Regions from separate parts of the Cupriavidus sp. FW305-F7 genome, predicted to be linked through region 3. Evidence: predicted binding sites of a transcription regulator. Region 3 holds the regulator's gene; each other region holds the start of a gene.

Region 1 (7,365 bases), on a different contig from region 3:
ATGTGGCAGCGGCGACCGCGCGCGCACCGCATCCGACCATTCCCTCCCGATCCGTCACAAATCCGCCCTCGAATGCTGCACTGCACAGGCTGGCATACGCCTTGCGTTATGCAGGTATCGGCCAACGGCGGCCGACCAACCATTTCGGCGGACACGGCCAACGCGGGCTGCGTCACGCCACGGACAACGGCGTCCCTGCGCCGCACCGGTCTTCTGGCGAAGCCGGTCGCGGCAGGGACGCCTTTTTTCTTGGAGCCATGCAATGCCCTCTCGCCTCAGGATTGCCAAGCCGCTGCACGCAGCCGTCCACGTTTCCGACGCGGCTGCCGACGCCGTCCCGGCCAGCAGCGGCCGCCGCCGCGTGCTGGCCACCATCGCCGGCGCCAGCGTGATGACGCTGGTCGATCCGCTGGTGCGCGCCGGTGCGTGGGCTGCGGGCTCGGATGCGCCCGAGAAGACCGATGTGCGCATCGGCTTTATCCCGCTGACCGACTGCGCCTCGGTGGTGATGGCCGCCACGCTCGGGCTGGACAAGAAATACGGCATCAAGATCACGCCGACCAAGGAAGCCTCGTGGGCCGGCGTGCGCGACAAGCTGGTCAACGGCGAGCTGGACGCGGCGCACGTGCTGTATGGCCTGATCTACGGCGTGCAGCTGGGCATCGGCGGTCCGAAAAAAGACATGGCCGTGCTGATGAACCTGAACCACAACGGCCAGGCCATCACGCTGTCGTCCAAGCTCGCCGAGAAAGGCGTGAAGGACGGCGCCAGCCTGAAGGCGCTGATGATGAAGGAGAAGCGCGACTACACCTTCGCCCAGACCTTCCCCACCGGCACGCATGCGATGTGGCTGTACTACTGGCTGGCAGCCAACGGCATCAACCCGATGCAGGACGCCAAGGCGATCACGGTGCCGCCGCCGCAGATGGTGGCCAATATGCGCGTGGGCAATATGGACGGCTTCTGCGTGGGCGAGCCCTGGGGCGCGCGCGCCATCGCCGACAAGATCGGCTTCACCGCCGAGACCACGCAGGCCATCTGGAAGAGCCACCCCGAAAAGACCCTGGGCACCACCGCCGAATTCGTGCAGAAATACCCCAACACCGCGCGCGCGATGGTGGCCGCGGTGCTGGAGGCATCGAAGTTCATCGATGCGTCGGCCTCCAACCGCCGCAAGACCGCCGAGACCATCGCCGCCAAGTCCTACGTCAACACCGACATGGACATCATCCTGGACCGCATGCTGGGCCGCTACACCAACGGCCTGGGCAAGACCTGGGACGACCCCGACGCGATGAAGTTCTACCAGGACGGCAGCGCCAACTACCCGTACCTGTCCGACGGCATGTGGTTCCTGACCCAGCACAAGCGCTGGGGCCTGCTGAAGGAACATCCGGACTATCTCGCCGTGGCCAGGCAGGTCAACCGCATCGACGTCTACAAGCAGGCCGCCGCCGCCGCCCAGGTGCCGCTGCCCAAGAGCGACATGCGCAGCGCCAAGCTGATCGACGGCGTGGTCTGGGACGGCAAGGACCCCAAGGCCTACGCCGACGGTTTCAAGATCAAGGCCTGACGCAAGCCTTCCCCCACTGATCCGCAGTGCCCCTGACGAAAGGAGCCAGACGTGAATGCCATAGCCCACACTACGCCCGATGGTGCAACTGTAGCCGCCAGCGCCGACCCCGACACCAAGGAGCGGGCGCGCCGGCGCGAGCAGGAAATCGCCGCGCAGGCCCGGCGTGCGCAACGCCGCGAAGCGGTCGCCGCGCTGGTGCTCAAGGCCGTGCCGCCGGTACTGGGTTTTGCCCTGTTCGTGCTGGCCTGGCACGGCATCGCCACGATGATCCCGGCCATCCCCACGCCGCAGGCCACATGGAACGCCGCGGTGCCGCTGTTTGCCGACCCGTTCTACCGCAACGGGCCCAATGACCAGGGCATCGGCTGGAACGTGCTGGCATCGCTGGCGCGCGTCGCGGCGGGCTTCGGCCTGGCCGCGCTGGTCGGCATCCCGGCCGGCTTCCTGATCGGGCGCTTTGCCTTCCTGAACGCGATGACCGCGCCGGTGATCAGCCTGCTGCGCCCGGTCTCGCCGCTGGCGTGGCTGCCGATCGGCCTGCTGCTGTTCAAGGCCGCCAACCCGGCCGCGATCTGGGCGATCTTTATCTGCTCAATCTGGCCGATGGTGATCAACACCGCGGTGGGCGTCACGCGCGTGCCGCAGGACTACCTGAACGTGGCGCGCGTGCTGGACCTGTCGGAATGGAAGGTATTCACGCGGGTGCTGTTCCCCGCAGTGCTGCCCTACATGCTGACCGGCGTGCGGCTGTCGATCGGCACCGCGTGGCTGGTGATTGTCGCGGCCGAGATGCTGACCGGCGGCACCGGCATCGGCTTCTGGCTGTGGGACGAATGGAACAACCTGAAGGTCGAGCACATCGTGATCGCGATCTTCGTGATCGGCATCATCGGGCTGCTGCTCGAGCACGCGCTGCTGGCGCTGGCCCGGCGCTTCAGCTACGGCACCAACTGATACGCGGGGAGAATCGCCATGGACAAGTTCGTCAGCATCGAAAACGTCGGCCAGACCTTCAAGACCCGCAAGGGCCCGTTCGTCGCCCTGCGCGATATCAACCTGCAGATCGCCGAGGGCGAGTTCATCACGCTGATCGGCCATTCCGGCTGCGGCAAGTCCACACTGCTGAACCTGGTCGCGGGACTGGCCACGCCCACCACCGGCGCGCTGATCTGCGCCGGGCGCGAGATCGCCGGGCCGGGGCCAGAGCGCGCGGTGGTGTTCCAGAACCATTCGCTGCTGCCGTGGCTGACGTGCTTCGAGAACGTCTACCTGGGCGTGGAGCGCGTCTTCGCCGCCAACGAGAGCAAGCCGCAGCTCAAGGCGCGCACGCATGACACGCTGGCGCTGGTGGGCCTGACGCACGCCGAGAACAAGTACCCGCATGAAATCTCCGGCGGCATGAAGCAGCGCGTGGGCATTGCCCGCGCGCTGGCGATGGCGCCCAAGGTGCTGCTGATGGACGAGCCCTTCGGCGCGCTCGATGCGCTCACGCGCGCGCACCTGCAGGACGAGCTGATCAAGATCGTGGCGCGCACTCGCAGCACGGTGGTGATGGTGACCCACGACGTCGACGAGGCCGTGCTGCTGGCCGACCGCATCGTGATGATGACCAATGGCCCGGCCGCCACCATCGGCGAGATCCTGAAGGTGGGCCTGCCGCGCCCGCGCGACCGCGTCGCGCTGGCCGACGACAAGGCCTATCACGCCTGCCGCACCGCGGTGCTGGACTTCCTCTACCGCAAGCAGCGCAACCCGGCGCTGCAGGAAGCCGCGTAGTTTCCTCAGGAGGCGATGCGCGGTGACCGGCGGCGGTGGGCGCGGCGGCCTGGCTCCGCTATCATGAACCCAGAACAGACTACCCCCACGCCGCCATGACCACGCCAGCCACGTCCTTCCCTGCTGCCCGCTATATCAAGGAGATCGGCCGCGGCGTCAACGGCGCGCGCGCGCTGCCCCGCGAAGACGCGCAGGCCCTGTTCGACGCCATGCTGGCCGGGCGCGTCTCCGACCTGGAGCTTGGCGCCATCCTGATGGCCTACCGCATCAAGGGCGAGGCCCCGCACGAGCTGGCGGGCATGCTGGAAGCCGCCCATGCGCACTGCCAGCCGCTGCTGGCGCCGCCTGACCGGCAGGTGGTGGTGATCCCCAGCTACAATGGCGCGCGCAAGCAACCCAACCTGGTGCCGCTGCTGGCGCTGCTGCTGGCGCGCGAAGATGTCCCCGTGCTGGTGCACGGCACGCGCCTGTTCAATGGCCGCGTGACTAGCATGACGCTGTTCGAGGCCCTGGGCGTGCCCTTGTGCGCGACGACCGACGAGGCCTCGGCACGGCTGCGCGAGGGCAGCGACCTCGGGCCGCTCGCGGTGTTGCCGGTGGATGTGCTGTCGCCCGGGCTGTCGCAGCTGCTGGAGCGGCGCACCGTGATCGGCCTGCGCAATTCGGCGCATACGGTGGCCAAGATGCTGCAGCCGGTGGGCGAGCATTCGCCCGCGGAAGGGTTGCGCCTGTACAGCTACACCCACCCCGAATACCGCGAGACGCTGACCGACTACTTCTCGCATGAGCCCGCCAACGTGCTGCTGGCACGCGGCACCGAGGGCGAAGTGGTGGCCGATGCGCGCCGCACCAGTCGCATCGACTGGCTGCATGAGGGGCACCAGCAGACGCTGGTCGATCCGGCCGTGGGTTCACTGGCCGAAGTACCTGAACTGCCGCCCGGCAGCGACGCCGGCCAGACCGTGGCCTGGATCCGGCGCGTGCTGGACGGCGCGGTGCCGGTGCCGGCACCGATCGCGATCCAGGTCGATGCCATCCGCGAATGCCTGCGGCAAGGCACCCACGTGACCTGGGCCAGCCCGGTCTGAGCCAGCCCCGGGACCGCTGTCAGGCCTTGCGCGGAGGCAGCGGGATGCGCTCGGTCTCGCCCGGCACGTGCGGGAACTGATCGTCCTCCCAGCGCTGGGCGGCAGCCTCGATCGCCACCTTGCTGCTGGCAACGAAATTCCAGTAGATAAAGCGGTGCCCGTCGGTCGGGTCGCCGCCCAGCAGCATCACGCGCGACGGCGCCGTGGCCGTCAGCGTCGCGGGCTGGCCCGGCGTGAGCACCACCATATGCTCGGCCGGCAGCGGCTCGCCGTCGAGCGCCACCGCGCCATCCACCGGATAGACGCCCCGTTCGGCATGCTCGGCCGGGATCTCCACGCTCGCGCCCGCATCCAGCTCGATCGCCACATACAGGGTGCGGCTGAAGACCTTGACCGGAGAGACCTGGCCAAAGGCATCGCCCGCAATCACCACCATGCGCACGCCCGGCCGCTCGATCTGCGGCAGCGTGGCAGCGGGATGGTGGAAGAACGACGGCTCGGCACCCTCATGCTCCTGCGGCAGTGCCACCCAGGTCTGGATGCCGTGCAGCCGGGCCCCGGCGGGGCGCACATGCTCGGGCGAGCGTTCCGAGTGCACGATGCCGCGCCCGGCGGTCATCCAGTTGACGTCGCCTGGGCGGATCGCTTGGTCGCTGCCCAGGCTGTCGCGGTGGATGATCTCGCCCTCGAACAGGTAGGTGACCGTGGCCAGCCCGATATGGGGATGCGGACGCACATCAGCGCCGGCGCCCGGCGGCAGCTGCACCGGCCCCATATGGTCGAAGAAAATAAACGGCCCGACGGTCTGGGTAGCGGCGGCGGGCAACAGCCGGCGCACGGTAAAATCGCCCAGGTCGCGCACATGCGGCTTGAGCAAGTGTTCGATAGCAGACATAACTCCTCCGGTGGAATGAGAGAGGCTCGCAAGGATGCCAGCGCGCCGCAGGTGGGTCGAGTGTAGCCGCTGCTGCAACAAATCATTGCAGCAGCGGGCAGAACCCCCGTGCCCCGCGCCGCTCTAATATCCTGTGCGCCGAACCGTGGGTATCGTTTCCGCCGCTCGAAGCGGTAAGTAGCTATGCTATCCGCAAGAGCAATCGAGTGGAACTATCACGGCCATCGGGACTCCAATTAGCACTCACCCGGCCTGAGTGCTAATATGTGTTGCAGTGCCGCCGACCCAAGAGGCGCGGCACACCGGCAACCGAACCGCCGGATGCGAAAGGAGCCATTGAGTGAACGCAGTCTTGTCTGCCGACCAAACCCTGAATAACCGTCTGCCGACGGCACCCCGGAGCACGGGCAGCTTTGCGCTGACCTTCCCGGCCACCGTTGGCAACCTCGACAGCTATATCCAGGCTGTCCACCGGATTCCGTTGTTGACCGCGGAGGAAGAGCAGCGCCTGGCGCGCGAGCTCCGCGACCACGACTCCGTTGATGCTGCCCGCCAGATGGTGATGTCCCACCTGCGCCTGGTGGTGTCGATTGCCCGCCAGTACCTGGGCTACGGCCTGCCCCACGCCGACCTGATCCAGGAAGGCAATATCGGCCTGATGAAGGCGGTCAAGCGCTTCGACCCCGACCAGGGCGTGCGCCTGGTGTCGTACGCGATGCACTGGATCAAGGCCGAGATCCACGAATACGTGCTGAAGAACTGGCGCATGGTCAAGGTGGCCACCACCAAGGCCCAGCGCAAGCTGTTCTTCAACCTGCGCAGCCACAAGCAGGGCGCACACACGTTCACGCCGGAGCAGGTCGAGGCCGTGGCGCGCGAGCTGAACGTCAAGCCCGAAGAAGTGATGGAGATGGAAACCCGCCTGTCGGGCGGCGACCTGGCGCTGGAAGGCCAGATCGACGACGGCGAAGAGGAATTCGCCCCCATCGCCTACCTGGCGGACAACCACAACGAGCCCACCCGCGTGCTGGAAGCCAAGCGCCACGACCGCATGCAGGTCGAGGGTCTGGAAGAGGCGTTGGCCAAGCTGGACGAACGCAGCCGCCGCATCATCGAGGCGCGCTGGCTGCACGTCGAGGACGATGGCTCGGGCGGCTCCACGCTGCATGAGCTGGCTGACGAGTTCGGCGTCTCGGCCGAGCGCATCCGCCAGATCGAGGCCGCGGCCATGAAGAAGATGAAGGGGGCGCTGCAGGCGTTCGCCTGACCCGCTCCCCCAGCCATGCAAAAGGCCGGTCCACTGGACCGGCCTTTTTGTTGCCCGCGAGGGGACAAGTGCGACGTTATGCCGCACCCCTTCCCTCCCTTTCACATCACGACAGCAGCTGTTTCAGGTCGTGCGCGATCGGATCCGGACCCTGGCCGTGGCGGATGAACAGCCGCAGCTTGCCCTCCGGATCGAACACATAGCTGCCCGCGGAGTGGTCCACCGTGTAGTTGCTCGGGGAGCTGCCCGGCACCTTGGCATAGAACACCTTGAAGTCCTTGGTCACCTTCTGCAGTGCGGCTTCGTCGGCCGGGCGCAACCCCAGGAAGCGCGCATCGAAGGCCGGCACGTACTGGGCCAGCAGCGCCTGCGTGTCGCGTTCCGGATCGACCGTGACGAACAGCACCTGCACGCGGTCGGCGTCCGGGCCCAGTTTCTCCATCACCGCCTTCAGTTCGGCCATCGTGGTCGGGCACACGTCCGGGCAGTGGGTGTAGCCGAAGAACATCACCACCGCCTTGCCCTTGAAGTCGGCGATGGTGCGCACCTTGCCGTGATGGTCGGTCAGCGAGAAGTCCTTGCCGAAGTCCGCCGCGCCGGTGATGTCGACATTGCGGAACGAGACCTTCTGCTGCCCGCAGGCAGCCACGGCCAGCGCAAGCGCGGCCAGCAGGGAAAAGCGGCGGAAGGCGGCGAACAGGCCGGAGGCGGGGCTTAGGCGGGGCATGCGGCGGAAACCGGTCAGGGGTGGGAGGAAACGGCG
Region 2 (7,365 bases), on a different contig from region 3:
TTCTCCGCCACCACGATCTCGACATTGTTGAACCACTTGTCGGGGTCCAGCCCGCGCGCCGCAGCCTCCTTGCGCATCTTGGCGATATTGCCGGGCCCGGCGTTGTAGCTGGCGAAGGCGAACAGCGGCCGGTTCGATTCCGAGAAGTGCGCGTCGGGGAAGTACTTGGTCATCAGCCGGTCCATGTACTTGGCGCCGGCGTGGATGTTGGACTCGACCATCTTGATATTGCCCACATTCAGTTCCTTGCCGGTGGCGGGCATGATCTGCATGATGCCGACGGCGCCCACGCGGCTGCGCGCCTGCTGGTTGAGCTGCGACTCCTGGAAGCCCTGTGCCGCCAGCATCAGCGGGTCGAAGCCATAGTCCTTGCCGTACTTCTCGAAGAAGGCAACGGTCTGCTGGAAGCGCTTGTATTCGGCGTCCTCGGTGTTGTTCTTGATCTGCTTGACCCGGCGCATGGATTGCTTGATCAGGTATTCCGCCACGCCCTGCCTCTTGACGTGGTTGATATAGAAATCGTCGATTGCCTGCCGCAACTGCGGGCTGTTCTTGCGGAAGGCCCAACCGATATAGCCGCCTTCGCGCACCGCCAGGTCCTGCCGCACCTTGATGTCAGGCAGGATCTGCGCCCACATCGCCGCCTTCCAGTCATCGACCACCACGATTGCCAGCAGGCCCGCATTGACCATCTCGAGCACGTCTTCGTCTTCGAGGGCATCGGGCAGCAGCACCAGGTGCATCGGCGCCTTGCCGGACTGGCGCAGGCGCTCGTTCAGCGCGGTCAGGCTTTCGTAGTAGCTGCTTGCGCGGCGCACGTGGACGGTCTTGCCTGCCAGGTCGTCCAGGCTCTTCAGCGCCGGCGACTTGGGGCCGGTCACGATCAGCTCGCGCACTGGCTTGCGGTCGCGCGGCGCGGCAAAGTCGACCATCTTCAGCCGTGCCTCGGTCTCGGTCAGGTTGCCGGCGGCGATATCGCCCAGGCCCGCCGCCAGGTCGGGCAGCAGGCGGTCGCGCGTGGTGGGGATGATGATGATGGTGAGCGGGCGCTTGCCAAGTCGACTGGTGTAGGTCTTGTTCAGGTAGCGCTCGAATTCCCGCACCAGTTCCGCGGTAATTCCGCGCTCGTGGCCCTTGTCGCTGAAGTAGAGGGTGCGGCTGTAAGGCACCAGCACGCGGATGACGCGACTGTTGACCATCACGTCGAAGTCGCCGGTGCGCGGCTTGTTGGCCAGGTTCAGCCCGCGCGGCTTCGCGGGCGCTGCCGTGCCGGCCGCGGCTTTCGCAGCCGGCGCCGCCGCGGGTGCCGACGCCGGCGCCGGCTTCTGCTGTGCTACGGCAAACGTGCTGCCCAGGCTGAACGCGGCCATCAGGCCTGACAGGAGCAGGCCTGTAAACCAGTGGTGCGGACGGAGAGCGGGCATGGCGCAGATGGCAAGCCGGGCGAAAAAGCCCGCGACTTGCTCTTATCGAGTCTAGGCGCGATCCGGCTTGTTACAAGCCGCCAACCCCCGATGTTCCCGCGGGCAAAAGGAGGGAAGACGACAGGCAAAAAAATGAAGGTGGCCGGCTGATCCCGGCCACCTCGTTCTGCGCCGGCTGGCGCTATTGCTTAGGCGCGGCCATCTGGTCCTTGGCCACTGCGTCCGCAGCCTTGTTCTCGACCTTGCGCTCCTGCTTGGCAGCGCCGACGTCCTGCTTGTACTCGCCCTTGGCCGCCTTCTTCTTGGCCTTGTACTCGGCCGAGGCCTTCTGGCGTGCCTCTCGGCGCTCGACCAGTGGATCCTTGGGTGGTTGAACCTGGGTCATGCCAGGCGATGCGCTTTGGGAGCCTGCCGCGGCGGCGGGGACGGCTGAGGTTGCCGGGGTGGCCGGCATGCCCTCGGCGGCCGGAGTTGCCGGCGTGGCCGGGCTGGCCGGTGTCTGGGCAATCGCCGTGGCGCAAGTGAGGCCTGCCAGTCCTGCGGCAATCGCGCCGACGATCTTGGGAAGGCGAGCGGGCTGTTTCAGATCCATGGAGAACCTCCGGAGTCGTTGTCCGAGACGCCGGCGACGGATGCGCCGACGTGGCGTAGGCCGCACATCCCTGCCGAAACGGGAATGCAACGGTGCCCTCAGTCTAGGCAGCGAGGCGGTGTTGCGCTGTCGGGCAAGCGCCGAAGCGGGGGCGGAATACTCCTACAAGCGCGCAGTGACGAAGATGTTGCGCACTTGCGACAGCGGAGCCAACGCCGCACGCCATCCGTCGCCACGGTTCGCGCTCGGCGATGTCGCCTTGCGCCAGTACGATGGCTGGCCCAGCGCCATCGCGCTTCAGGTGGGCGTAGCGGTCTGGTTTGCAAGGTAGTGGTCGACCGCAAGATCCATGCTTTGGAACAAGCGCTCGCGCCCGAGTGTGTCCCCAAGGGACGACCGCCGAACCATCTCCAGCACATTGGGATTCAGTTCCACCAGCCAGAGCATCACGCCGCCTTCGCGCATCTTCTTTTCGGCTTCCGTCAGCATCCGCAGCGCCGTGTACTCGAGGTCAAAGACGCCGACAAGGTCGAGCACCACCACCCGGGGATTCGCTGCAGCAATGATGGGCCGCATCTTGTGCCCGATGTGTCTCGCATTGGCGAAGTAAACGCGGCCCTCCGGCCTCAGCATCACCATGCCAGGATAGGTCACGTCGGCGGGATGCTCGGCGGACTGCGGCCGGAATACATTGGTGCCGGGCTTGCGTGCCAGGACATAGACTGGCGGATCGGAAGTCTGGTAGGCCAGCGCCAGCAGCGAAACAATGATGGCGGCGGCAATGCCGTTCAACGTCCCTAGCAGCACGACGCCGGCACAGGCTACCACTGCCCAGAGGAACTCCGTGCGCCGGATGCCAAGGATGGCGCGAAACTCCGCCGGCTGGATCAGTCCCACCGAATAGGCGATGACCACTGCCGCCAGCGCGGCCTCCGGCATCAGGCCGATCAGCGGTGCCAGCACCAGCATCGCGCCCAGCGCGACGGCCGCGGTGATCAGTCCCGCCAGCTGCGATCTGGCGCCGCAGCGGCGGTTCACCGCGGTCTGCGTGGTTCCGCCGCCGGCAGCCATCGCGCCGAGGAATGCGCCACCCAGGCAGGCGAACCCCGTGGCCAGCAGCTCGCGGTTCGGGTCCGGCGCGGGTTCGCCGCTCTGCACGAAGGCGCGTCCGGCTGCGATGGTTTCCGTAAAGCTCATCAGGGCAATGCCCATGGCCGGCACCAGGAGCTGCATGACCAGATCGGGATCCGGCAGCGTGAGGGGCGGCAGGCCAGTCGGGACATGGCCAACGGTTTCAACGCCATGGGACTGCAACCCGAGCAGGCCGACTGCCGCAATCCCGATCCCCACCGCGATCAGCGGTGCCGGCGCGCGCGGCACCAGGCGTTCCATGCCGATCAGCAGCGCCAGGACCGTGACCCCAACGGCCATGGTTGCCAGCGAAGCGTGGGGAACGCCCTGGACCATGGCTGCGAGGTTGTGGAAAAACGCGCCCTTCTGGAAATGGATGCCGAGCAGCTTCGGAAGCTGGTCCACCACGATCACCAGCCCGATCCCGGCCTTGAAGCCGACCAGGACGGGCTCGGAGATGAAATCGGCAACAAAGCCCAGGCGCAGCAAGCGCGCGGCGACCAGGATGATGCCCACGAGGCAGGTGAGCGTGGCCGAAGCCGTCAGCAAGCTCGCGGTACCGCCTGCCGTCGTCGTATCGCTAAGCGCGGCTGCTGCCAGGATCGCCAGCGTGGTCGTGGTGCTGACGCTGAGCGGGCGCGAGGTTCCCAGCATGGCGTAGATCAGCATCGGCGCGAATACCGTATAGAGTCCGACCTCGACCGGCAGGCCCGCGATGGTGGCGTAGGCGAGAGCCTTCGGGATGACGACTGCCGCAACGGTCAGCCCGGCCATGACATCGGGCTTCAGCCAGTCGCGGTGGTAGTGACGCAGCCACTCGGGCCACGGCAATGCAAGCACGCCGGCCGAGTTGCGCAAGGTGCGGCAGGGATCGCCACCGGCGCGGTTGCGGCGACGGGAGTGGGATTCCACGTTCATGGAGGGTGATCCGGGCGGCGGGCTTGATGTTTGTCGTTGTCGTGCGGCGACCCATGTACAGTTTGGTCGAAATTACACGGAGCGGCAAATGCACATTAAGTGGCTAAAGCTCCTCTTTCAGTGGCTCTCCAAGGCCATTTCCCACGAGAATTTCACATCCAAGGGAAAACCCGTATTAAGTCCCTGTCTTGAAATGGCCATACCCCGTCCCTATAATTAGCACTCGCCGGGGGTGAGTGCTAACAGCATGAAAGCGCCCCTTGCGGCACCTGAACATTTCAGACGGCCGTCGCCTCGGTAGCCGGCCGAATTGTGATTAAAAACTCACTTTGTATCTAGGAGTCCGTATGAATCTGCGTCCTTTGCACGACCGCGTGATCGTGAAGCGTCTGGACAACGAAACCAAGACCGCGTCCGGTATCGTGATTCCCGACAACGCTGCCGAGAAGCCCGATCAAGGCGAAGTGCTGGCAATCGGTCCTGGCAAGAAGGATGACAAGGGCAACAACATCGCCCTCGACGTCAAGGTCGGTGACCGCGTGCTGTTCGGCAAGTACGCCGGCCAGGCCGTGAAGGTGGAAGGCCAGGAACTGCTGGTCATGCGCGAAGAAGACATCATGGCCGTGGTGAACAAGTAATTCACCGACTGACCGCCACCCGTACAGATTTCAGGAGATTCAAGAATGGCAGCTAAAGACGTAGTGTTCGGCGACGCCGCACGTGCCAAGATGGTTGAAGGCGTGAACATCCTCGCCAACGCAGTTAAGGTGACTCTGGGCCCGAAGGGCCGCAATGTGGTGCTGGAGCGCAGCTTCGGCGGCCCGACCGTGACCAAGGACGGCGTGTCCGTGGCCAAGGAAATCGAGCTGAAGGACAAGCTGCAGAACATGGGCGCCCAGATGGTCAAGGAAGTCGCTTCCAAGACCAGCGACAACGCCGGTGACGGTACCACCACCGCAACCGTGCTGGCCCAGTCGATCGTGCGCGAAGGCATGAAGTTCGTTGCCGCCGGCATGAACCCGATGGACCTGAAGCGCGGCATCGACAAGGCTGTTGCCGCCGCCGTGGAAGAGCTGAAGAAGGTCAGCAAGCCCACCACCACCAGCAAGGAAATCGCCCAGGTTGGCGCGATCTCGGCCAACAGCGACACCTCGATCGGTGAGCGCATTGCCGAAGCCATGGACAAGGTCGGCAAGGAAGGCGTGATCACGGTTGAAGACGGCAAGTCGCTGGCCGACGAGCTGGAAGTCGTGGAAGGCATGCAGTTCGACCGCGGCTACCTGTCGCCGTACTTCATCAACAACCCGGAAAAGCAGGTTGTCCAGCTGGACAACCCGTTCGTGCTGCTGTTCGACAAGAAGGTCTCGAACATCCGCGACCTGCTGCCGGTGCTGGAGCAAGTGGCCAAGGCCGGCCGCCCGCTGCTGATCATCGCTGAAGACGTCGAGGGCGAAGCCCTGGCGACCCTGGTGGTGAACAACATCCGTGGCATCCTGAAGACCGCCGCCGTCAAGGCCCCGGGCTTCGGCGACCGCCGCAAGGCCATGCTGGAAGACATCGCCATCCTGACCGGCGGCACCGTCATCGCTGAAGAAATCGGCCTGACGCTGGAAAAGGCTGGCCTGAACGACCTGGGCCAGGCCAAGCGCATCGAGATCGGCAAGGAAAACACCATCATCATCGACGGCGCCGGCGACGCAGGTGCGATCGAAGGCCGCGTCAAGCAAATCCGCGCCCAGATCGAAGAAGCGACCTCGGACTACGACCGTGAGAAGCTGCAAGAGCGCGTGGCCAAGCTGGCCGGCGGTGTTGCCGTGATCAAGGTTGGCGCTGCCACCGAAGTCGAAATGAAGGAAAAGAAGGCCCGCGTGGAAGACGCCCTGCACGCCACTCGCGCTGCGGTGGAAGAAGGCATCGTCCCCGGCGGTGGTGTGGCCCTGCTGCGTGCCCGCGCTGCGATCTCGGCACTGACCGGCGAAAACGCCGACCAGAACGCCGGTATCAAGATCGTGCTGCGTGCCATGGAAGAGCCGCTGCGCCAGATCGTGCTGAACGCCGGTGAAGAAGCTTCGGTGGTCGTTGCCAAGGTTATCGAAGGCAAGGGCAACTACGGCTACAACGCGGCTTCGGGCGAGTACGGCGACCTGGTGGAAATGGGCGTGCTGGACCCGACCAAGGTCACCCGCACCGCACTGCAGAACGCCGCTTCGGTGGCTTCGCTGATGCTGACCACGGACTGCGCAGTTGCCGAATCGCCGAAGGAAGAGTCGGCTCCGGCAATGCCGGGCGGCATGGGCGGCATGGGCGGCATGGAAGGCATGATGTAAATCATTGCCGACCGACTGCCCTCACGGGCAGGCTGTCTTGAAAAACCCCCGCGGGCGCGAGCCCGCGGGGGTTTTTCTTTGGGGCGCCGCAGCGGTCTCGCGCTCGAGCCGCCAGGTCAGACCTCGACCACGCAGCACCAGTCGAAGCGCTTGTTTTCCAGCTCGCCGGTGCGGCGGCTGACGTAGCCGCGGGGGTTGCAGACCACGCGCGAATCGTCGATGCAGTAGTCGAAGCTGGTGTGGGTATGTCCGTGGATCCACAGGTCCGCCTTTGCTACCAGGTCGGGCCGGCGCGACAGGAAGCCGCCGGAGACCAGGTCGTGCGAGTAGCGCGGGTCCAGGCTGCCCAGGTCAGGGCCGTGGTGCGTAACCACCACGGTCTTGCCATCGTAGGGCAGCGCCAGCTGCGCCGCCAGCCAGGCCGACGCGGCCTGGTGGCGCGCCAGCGCGTCCTGGGGTGTGAAATGGCGCGCACGGCCGTCGTCGCCGTGGAGTTCGATCAGCCGGTGGTCCAGCATCACCGCCGCGCAAGCCTGCATCGCGTCATCGCGCCGGTCAGTCCCGAACAGGGTGTAGTCAGTCCACCAGGTGGTGCCGATGATGCGTACCCGTCCGTGGGCGCCGTTGAATTCGGCCACTGTGCCATTGAGCACCTGTATGCCTGGGTGCGCCTCGGTGGCTTCGGCCATCAGGCGATCCACGGTATCGAAGTTGCTTTCGTAGTATTCGTGATTGCCGGGCACGTAGATCACCGGCTGGCTGAAGGTGCGCGCGGCCCAGTCGATGCCGTCGCGCCCGTTGGCGATGTCGCCGGCTAGCACCACGACGTCGGCATCGCAGGCGGGCACGGCCTGCGGCATGTTGTGCTCGATGTGGAGGTCGCTCAGGATGCGTAGCTTCATGGAGACTCCGGAGGCGCATGGGGCTCGCTGTATGGGCCGCTACGGCGGCGGGCGGTTGCCTGCATTCTTAA
Region 3 (7,365 bases):
TACTCGGACTGGATCTCTTCCCATTCGCCCGGCTGCGGGTTGAGCTTGTCCAGTTCGCCGACCTGCCATTCCAGCCGTTCTCGTTCGAGCTGCATCTCGCGCGACTGGTGTTCTACCGCCTCGCGCTGGCGCACGCAGGCACGCCAGGCGCGCCAGGCCTCGGCCACGGCGCCGGCCTGCTGGGTGAGGCCGGCGTGGGCGTCGAACAGCAGCCGCTGCGCGTCGGGGCGCAGCAGCAGCTGGTGCGCGTGCTGGCCGTGGATGTCGACCAGCTGGTCGCCGACTTCGCGCAGCTGCGCCAGGGTGGCGGCGGCGCCGTTAATAAAGGCCTTGCTGCGGCCGCCGGCATCGACCGTGCGGCGCAGCAGCACGGTATGCACGCCGTCTTCCGCTTCGCTGTTGAGCTCGCGCTCGGCCAGCCAGGCATCCAGTGCCGGGTGGGTCGAGAAGGTGGCGCTGACGCTGGCGCGCGGGGCGCCTTCGCGCACCACGCCGGCATCGGCGCGTTCGCCCAGCACCAGCGCCAGGGCATCGATCAGGATGGATTTGCCGGCGCCGGTCTCGCCGGTGAAGACGGTGAAGCCAGTGGTGAAGTCCAGGTCGAGCGTATCGACGATGACGAAATCGCGGATGGACAGGCTGCGCAGCATCGTGGCGTGGAAGGTAGTCGGTCCGATGGGTTCGGGCTCAGGCTTGAGGGGCGGCTTGATACTGGCTCAGAGGCGATTGTCTTCGGAAGGATACTCGTGCCAGTGCAGCTTCTTGCGCAGCGTGGCGTAGTAGTTGTAGCCGACCGGGTGCAGCAGGTTGATGGATTTTTCGGAGCGCCGCACCACGATGCGGTCGCCCGGCAGCAGCGAGGTCAGCGACTGCATGTCGAAGTTGACGCTGGCGTCGCGCGCGCTGGCCACCTCGATGGTGACCTCGGCGTCGTGCGGCAGCACGATCGGGCGGTTGGACAGCGCGTGCGGGGCGATCGGCACCAGCACCACGCCCGACAGCGTCGGATGCAGGATCGGGCCGCCGGCGGACAGCGCGTAGGCGGTGGACCCGGTGGTGGTCGACACGATCAGCCCGTCCGAGCGCTGGTTGTACATGAAATGGCCGTCCACCGACACCGCCAGCTCGACCATGCCGGAGATGCCCGAGCGGTTCACCACCACGTCGTTCAGGGCCAGCGCGGAGAAGATGTCCATGTCGTCGCGCACCACGCGCGATTCCAGCAGCAGGCGGGTCTCGGCCTCGTACCGGCCGTCGAGCATGTCGGGCAGCACGGTGTGCGCGTCTTCCAGCGCGATGTCGGTCATGAAGCCCAGCCGCCCGTGGTTGACGCCGATCAGCGGCACGTCGTAGCCGGCCAGCTGGCGGGCGATGCCCAGCAGCGTGCCGTCGCCGCCCAGCACCACGGCCACGTCGGCCTGCCGGCCGATCTCCTCGGCGGACAGGGCAGGGTAGCCGGTTAGCCCGGTGGCCAGCGCGGTTTCGCGCTCGAACACCACGTCCTGCCCGTTGCGCAGGATATAAGAGGCGATCTCCTCCAGCGGCCCTTCGATGCCGGCAGTGGAGTACCGGCCCACCAGGGCGACGGTCTTGAACGAAGTGCGCACGGCGCTGGCTTTCGGGGGGGCGGACATGCGTGGATTAGACCATACCGCCATGACGGTTGTCAGCAGGCGCGGGCGGGCGGCCCGGGCCGCCCGCCAGAAGGTCCAAAACTTGCGTAAAATCGGGGCATCATGGATGAACGCTCCAAAACGCTGCTCAAGACCCTGATCGAGCGCTATATTGCCGAAGGGCAGCCGGTCGGTTCCCGCACCCTGTCGAAGTACTCGGGGCTGGACCTGTCGCCTGCGACGATTCGCAATGTGATGTCCGATCTGGAGGAAATGGGCTTTATTGCCAGCCCGCACACCTCGGCCGGCCGTATCCCGACCCCGCGCGGCTACCGGCTGTTCGTCGATTCGATGCTGACGGCCAAGCCGCTGGAGCGCAACGCCGACCTGGCCGAGCTGACCGGCCAGATCCAGGACCAGCTCGGCGGCCAGCAACTGGGGCCGCAGCGCATGATCACGGCGGCGGCGCGCACGCTGTCCAACCTGTCGCACTTCGCCGGCGTGGTGATGACGCCGCGCCGCGCGCAGGCGTTCCGGCAGATCGAATTCATGCGGCTGTCGGACAAGCGCATCCTGCTGATCATCGTCAGCCCCGAGGGCGACGTGCAGAACCGCATCATCCAGACCGAGCTGTCATACACGCCGGCCCAGCTGATCGAGGCGGCCAACTTCTTCAACTCGCACTATGCCGGCATGAGCTTCGACACGGTGCGCGGCCACCTGCGGGTGGAACTGCAGGACCTGCGCCGCGACATGTCGCAGCTGATGCAGGCCGCGGTCGAGGCCGGCAGCGTCGCCGAGGACGAGGACGACGACCACGTCTTTATCAGCGGCGAGCGCAAGCTGCTGGAAGTGGAAGACCTGGCCTCCAGCATGGACAAGCTGCGGCGCCTGTTCGACGTGTTTGAGCACAAGACCAGCCTGTTGCAGCTGCTGGACGTGTCCAGCCATGCGCAGGGCGTGCAGATCTTTATCGGCGGCGAAAGCCGGCTGGTGCCGATCGAAGACATGGCGGTCATCACCGCCCCGTACGAGGTTGACGGCCAGATCGTCGGCACGCTTGGCGTGATCGGCCCCACGCGCATGGCGTATGAGCGCGTGATCCCCATCGTCGACATCACCGCGCGCTTGCTGTCCAGCGCCCTGAGCCAGAACTAGTGCAAAGACTGGCTGGTCTGACAAGCAGTTCCATTCCTACCGAGCGCGGCAATCGCCGGTGCGCCGCACCGGCGCCATCCCGGCACCGTGCCAACCCGGAAGCGACATGACGTTTTCTCCCGAACCGGCCTACCAGCACGGCCACGCGCCGCGCACGGCGATCCTGCTGGTCAACCTGGGCACCCCGGACGCACCCACGCCCAAGGAGGTGGGGCGCTACCTGAAGGAATTCCTGTCCGACCCGCGCGTGGTCGAGATCCCGCGCGTGGCCTGGCTGCCGCTGTTGCATGGGGTGATCCTGCCGCTGCGATCGCGCGCCTCGGCGCTGAAGTATGAATCGATCTGGCTGCGCGAGGCCCATATGACGGGCTCGCCGCTGCTGGTCTACAGCGAGCGCCAGGCCCATGCGCTGCAGCGGCTGCTGAACCAGCATGGCCATGAAGTGACGGTCGCGTGCGCAATGCGCTACGGCAACCCGTCGATCGCCTCGGTGCTGGAGGCGCTGCGCCGGCAGGGCTGCGAGCAGGTGCTGGTGCTGCCGATGTATCCGCAGTACTCGGGCACCACCACGGCCACGGCCTTCGACGAGGTGTTCCGGGTGCTGGGCCAGTGGCGCAACCAGCCCGAGCTGCGGCTGGTCAAGCATTTCCATGACCACCCGGCCTATATCTCGGCGCTGCACCAGCAGGTCGGCGCCTATTGGGCGCGGCACGGCATGCCGGACTTTGCCCGCGGCGACAAGCTGATCCTGTCGTTCCACGGCGTGCCGCGGCGCACGCTGGAGCTGGGCGACCCCTATCACTGCGAATGCCTGAAGACCGGCCGGCTGCTGGGCGAGGCGCTGGGCCTGCAGCCGGGCCAGTATCAGGTGACGTTCCAGTCCCGTTTTGGCAAGGCGGAATGGCTGCAGCCGTACACCGCGCCGACGCTGGCCGAGCTGGGCAAGGTCGGCGCGGGCCGGGTCGACGTCTTCTGCCCGGGCTTTCCGGCCGACTGCATCGAGACCCTGGAGGAAATCGCCATGGAAGGGCAGACCGAGTTCAAGGTCGCGGGCGGCAAGGATTTCCACTTCATCCCGTGCCTGAATGATGCCGATCCGTGGGTCGCGGCCATGGCCGAGATCGCGCTGCAGCACCTGCAGGGCTGGCCGCTGGCCACGCCGCATCCGCACGAACTGGAAGCACGGCGCACGCGCGCCCAGACCCGGGGAGCGGCGGCATGAATGTCGACTTTGCGCCGGATGCGCGCCAGCGCATTGACAAATGGCTGTGGTGCGCGCGCTTCTTCAAGACGCGCTCGCTGGCGGCCGAAGCGGTGGAGCGCGGCAAGGTGACCGTGAACGGCCAGCCATGCAAGAACTCGCGCGAGGTGAAGCCCGGCGACATGGTGGTGCTGGAAGCGCACCAGCAGCGCTGGGAACTGGTGGTGATGGGCATCGCCCCGGCGCGCGGGCCGGCGCCGGTGGCGCAGACGCTGTACGAGGAAAGTGCCGAAAGCCAGTCCCGCCGGCTGGCCGATGCCGAACGCCGGCGCCTGCAGCCGGAGCCGTCCGCGCAGATCCAGGGGCGCCCGACCAAGCGGGACCGGCGCCGCATCGACCACCTAAAGAGCTGAAATGACAACGCGGCGGCACCGGGAAGCTCCGGTGCCGCCGCGCAGTGGGCACAGGGTCAGGTGGCGCTTATTCCTGCGTGACTTCCTGACTGACGATAGGGACGATGTAGTGCTTGAACACCGCCTTGCCGCTGCCATACTCCGTATCGCGCGAGGTGAATGCGCCGGAAAGGCAGATAAAGACGGTCATGACCGCCAAGGCGGCCACAAGGCAGAGCGTCACGACTGGCAGCTTATGCATGGCCAACCTTTCGGAAGAGGCACAAAGTTGAACCATCTCCAGGACCCCCGACATTTTTGTCATTTTTCTTACTGAGAATCTTAGTGAGTGCGATGCAGCAAAGCAATAAGGCGTCGATTGCATATGGGTGGCCTTTGTAACCGTGTGTTTCCGCGTCACGCCAGCGCCACTCTTGAAAACCTGCGCCTTGCCACCACCTGCACGGAACACGCGCCGATTTACCACCCGCGGCCAGGCCCACGGCGGGCCGCGACAATGCATTGATACGGATCGACATGGAAGAACAGAAGCAGACGCCAACCACCCAGACGCCTACGCCCGCGGGCGAAGAGGCGGCCAACGCCAGCCAGGAAACCGGTGCGCCGGAAACCGCTGCCGTGGATGACGTGGCGGCCCAGCTGGCCGCCCTGGAAGCCAAGGCGCGCGAGCATTACGACCTGTATATGCGCGCCGTTGCCGAAGGCGAGAACATCCGCCGCCGGGCGCAGGACGATGTCGCCAAGGCGCACAAGTTCGCCATCGAGAACTTCGCCGACAACCTGCTGCCGGTGATGGACAGCCTGCAGGCCGCGCTGGCCGACGGCTCGGGCGATATCGCCAAGCTGCGCGAAGGCGTCGAACTGACCGCGCGCCAGCTGGCGGCCGCCTTTGAGCGCGGCAAGATCGTTGAACTCAACCCGGTGGGCGAGAAATTCGACCCGCACCGCCACCAGGCCATCTCGATGGTGCCGGCGGACCAGGAACCCAATACCGTGGTGACCGTGCTCCAGCGCGGCTACACCATTGCCGAGCGCGTGCTGCGGCCGGCGCTGGTGACGGTGGCGGCACCGAAGTAAGCCGGCCCGGGACGGCGGCGTGCCATCCTGGATTGCGACCTGACGCCCGGTGCCGGCTGGCCCGGGCGTTTGTCATTCTGGAGCGAGCATGACCACTGAACCAGGCGCCGGCTCGGCGCAGTCGTCCCCGGCCCCCCACCTCGACCACCGCGCCTTCGAGGCGTTCGGCATGCGCGAGGTCGATGACGGCATCATCGACGCCGCCATAGCCGGGGCCGGCGACGCGCTGGTGTGCGTGTTCTTCTGGGGGGTGGACTGCTTCAACTGCGAGATGGCCAAGAAGGCCATGCTGGCCAACCCCGAACCGGTCCGCGCGCTGGCGCTGCACTGGCTGCATGCCAACGTCTACGCGCATCCCGGGCTGGGCCGGCGCTTTGGCCTGCATGGCATCCCGGTGTTCATGTTCTTTCAGAACGGCAAGAAACTGGGCTGCGCCACTGGCTGGCATGGCCACGGCCAGTTTGCCGCCGCGGTGGCCAATGCGCGGCTCAAGGCCAGCGGCAAGCCGCTGGCCGGCTGAGCGGTCTGGCCGTTCAGCGGGTTCAGCGGGACAGCGCGTAGCCGATGCGGAACTGCCACGGCAGCTTGTGGTTGTAGTCCAGCAGGCTCTCGCCATAGCCGACGAAGTAGCCCGCCATCAGGTAGCCCGCGGTGCCGGGGATCAGCCGCGCCATCGGGTAGGTCAGCTGGGCGTCGACGCTGCCGTACCACTTGCGCGTGCCCTTGCGCAGCGTGGCGGAGAACTCCCATGAGTCCGGGCGCCCGTAGGCAATGCCCAGGTCCATGAAGCCGCGGTAGTGGGCGATGTCGGGGTTGTCGCCCTTTTCCACATAGGCATAGAGCTTGGGCGCGACGCGCCAGTGCCAGTCGTTCTGGTCGCCGAAGTAGAAGGTCGGCTTGACGAAGACCGTATTGATGCTGCGCGATTCGTCGCCGCTGCGGCCATTGGATTCATGCTCCAGGCCGGCCGCCAGCGACAGCCGGCTGATGACGTTGTTGCGCACGCCGGTATCCGACAGGTAATAGAACAGGCTGGGCCGGTAGTTGGTGTCGCGGAACGGCTTGGACTGCTCGGACAGGTCCCACAGCGAAAACTGCGTGTAGCCCACGTACAGGTTGTCGAACAGGCGCTTCGACGCCGGGTCCTCGCCCTGAAACAGGCGGTACTTGAAACTCAGCTGGAACTTGGCGTTGGCGCCGTCATGCGCGCCGACCATGAAATACATCGGGTCATGGAACGACAGCCGGGCGCTGTCGCGCAGGTCGGCCGGCGCGGGTGCGGCGGCGCCCGCCGTGGTGACCGGGGAGACCGGCACGGCTGCGGTAGCGGTCGCCGGCTCTGTGGCGTCGGTGGCCGGCTCGGTGCCGTTCGCTGCCGGTGCCTTGCCGGCGACCGGTGGAGCGGCGGTGGCGGGTTCGCCGGGCTGCGGCAGGCGGTTCAGCGTCACCAGTACCGGAGCGGCGTCGATGCCGGTGGCATCCAGCCGCACCTGGCCGCGCAGGGCCGGGGGCAGCGCCACCGTGTAGCGGATCGCGCGGTGCTCACCGCGGCGCAGGTTGACCACGGCCGGGCCCGAGACTTCGCGCCACAGCACCAGCCGCACCGGCGCCTGCAGGTCGCCCGAGGCGGTCACTTCGAGCGTGTCGGGAATCCGGTAGCGGCGCGTGGCGTCGTCGGCGCTGACCACCAGCGTCAGCGTCAGCGGCTGGTTGCCGTCGATCACGCGCGGCGGCTGCAGCAGCGCCACCCCGGCGTGGCCGGCCAGCGGCCAGGCCAGCATCAGCGACAGGCAGAGCGGGGCAACGGCGCGGCCGGCGGGCGCGAGCCGGCGCCGGCGGGGGAGGGCAATACGGGGCATGGTTTGCGGGCACCGCGCCGCCATATGACGGCAACGCGGCTAGG

The links. The regulator HrcA, encoded in region 3, represses chaperone genes, less so after heat shock. The targets are predictions, from matches to a motif close to TTAGCACTCNNNNNNNNNGAGTGCTAA.
Region 1: the regulator HrcA is predicted to act here: its motif matches at 5,572-5,598, upstream of rpoH (RNA polymerase sigma factor RpoH).
Region 2: the regulator HrcA is predicted to act here: its motif matches at 4,282-4,308, upstream of groES (co-chaperone GroES).

What each region holds. Positions count from the first base shown of each region.
Region 1 covers NZ_JBYSYC010000007.1:28,571-35,935, reverse strand. The annotation lists gene AC3WL8_RS08615 (CmpA/NrtA family ABC transporter substrate-binding protein) at 263-1,573, shown strand; gene ntrB (nitrate ABC transporter permease) at 1,625-2,530, shown strand; gene AC3WL8_RS08605 (ABC transporter ATP-binding protein) at 2,549-3,352, shown strand; gene ybiB (DNA-binding protein YbiB) at 3,448-4,440, shown strand; gene AC3WL8_RS08595 (pirin family protein) at 4,460-5,335, opposite strand; gene rpoH (RNA polymerase sigma factor RpoH) at 5,706-6,602, shown strand; gene AC3WL8_RS08585 (SCO family protein) at 6,709-7,329, opposite strand.
Region 2 covers NZ_JBYSYC010000026.1:75,592-82,956, reverse strand. The annotation lists gene AC3WL8_RS23275 (MltF family protein) at 1-1,424, opposite strand, end outside; gene AC3WL8_RS23270 (hypothetical protein) at 1,606-2,016, opposite strand; gene AC3WL8_RS23265 (SulP family inorganic anion transporter) at 2,314-4,065, opposite strand; gene groES (co-chaperone GroES) at 4,413-4,703, shown strand; gene groL (chaperonin GroEL) at 4,749-6,392, shown strand; gene AC3WL8_RS23250 (metallophosphoesterase) at 6,509-7,294, opposite strand.
Region 3 covers NZ_JBYSYC010000012.1:134,886-142,250, forward strand. The annotation lists gene recN (DNA repair protein RecN) at 1-650, opposite strand, end outside; gene AC3WL8_RS13895 (NAD kinase) at 717-1,634, opposite strand; gene hrcA (heat-inducible transcriptional repressor HrcA) at 1,737-2,771, shown strand; gene hemH (ferrochelatase) at 2,878-3,993, shown strand; gene AC3WL8_RS13910 (RNA-binding S4 domain-containing protein) at 3,990-4,385, shown strand; gene AC3WL8_RS13915 (hypothetical protein) at 4,453-4,626, opposite strand; gene grpE (nucleotide exchange factor GrpE) at 4,902-5,462, shown strand; gene AC3WL8_RS13925 (thioredoxin family protein) at 5,551-5,982, shown strand; gene AC3WL8_RS13930 (phospholipase A) at 6,005-7,321, opposite strand.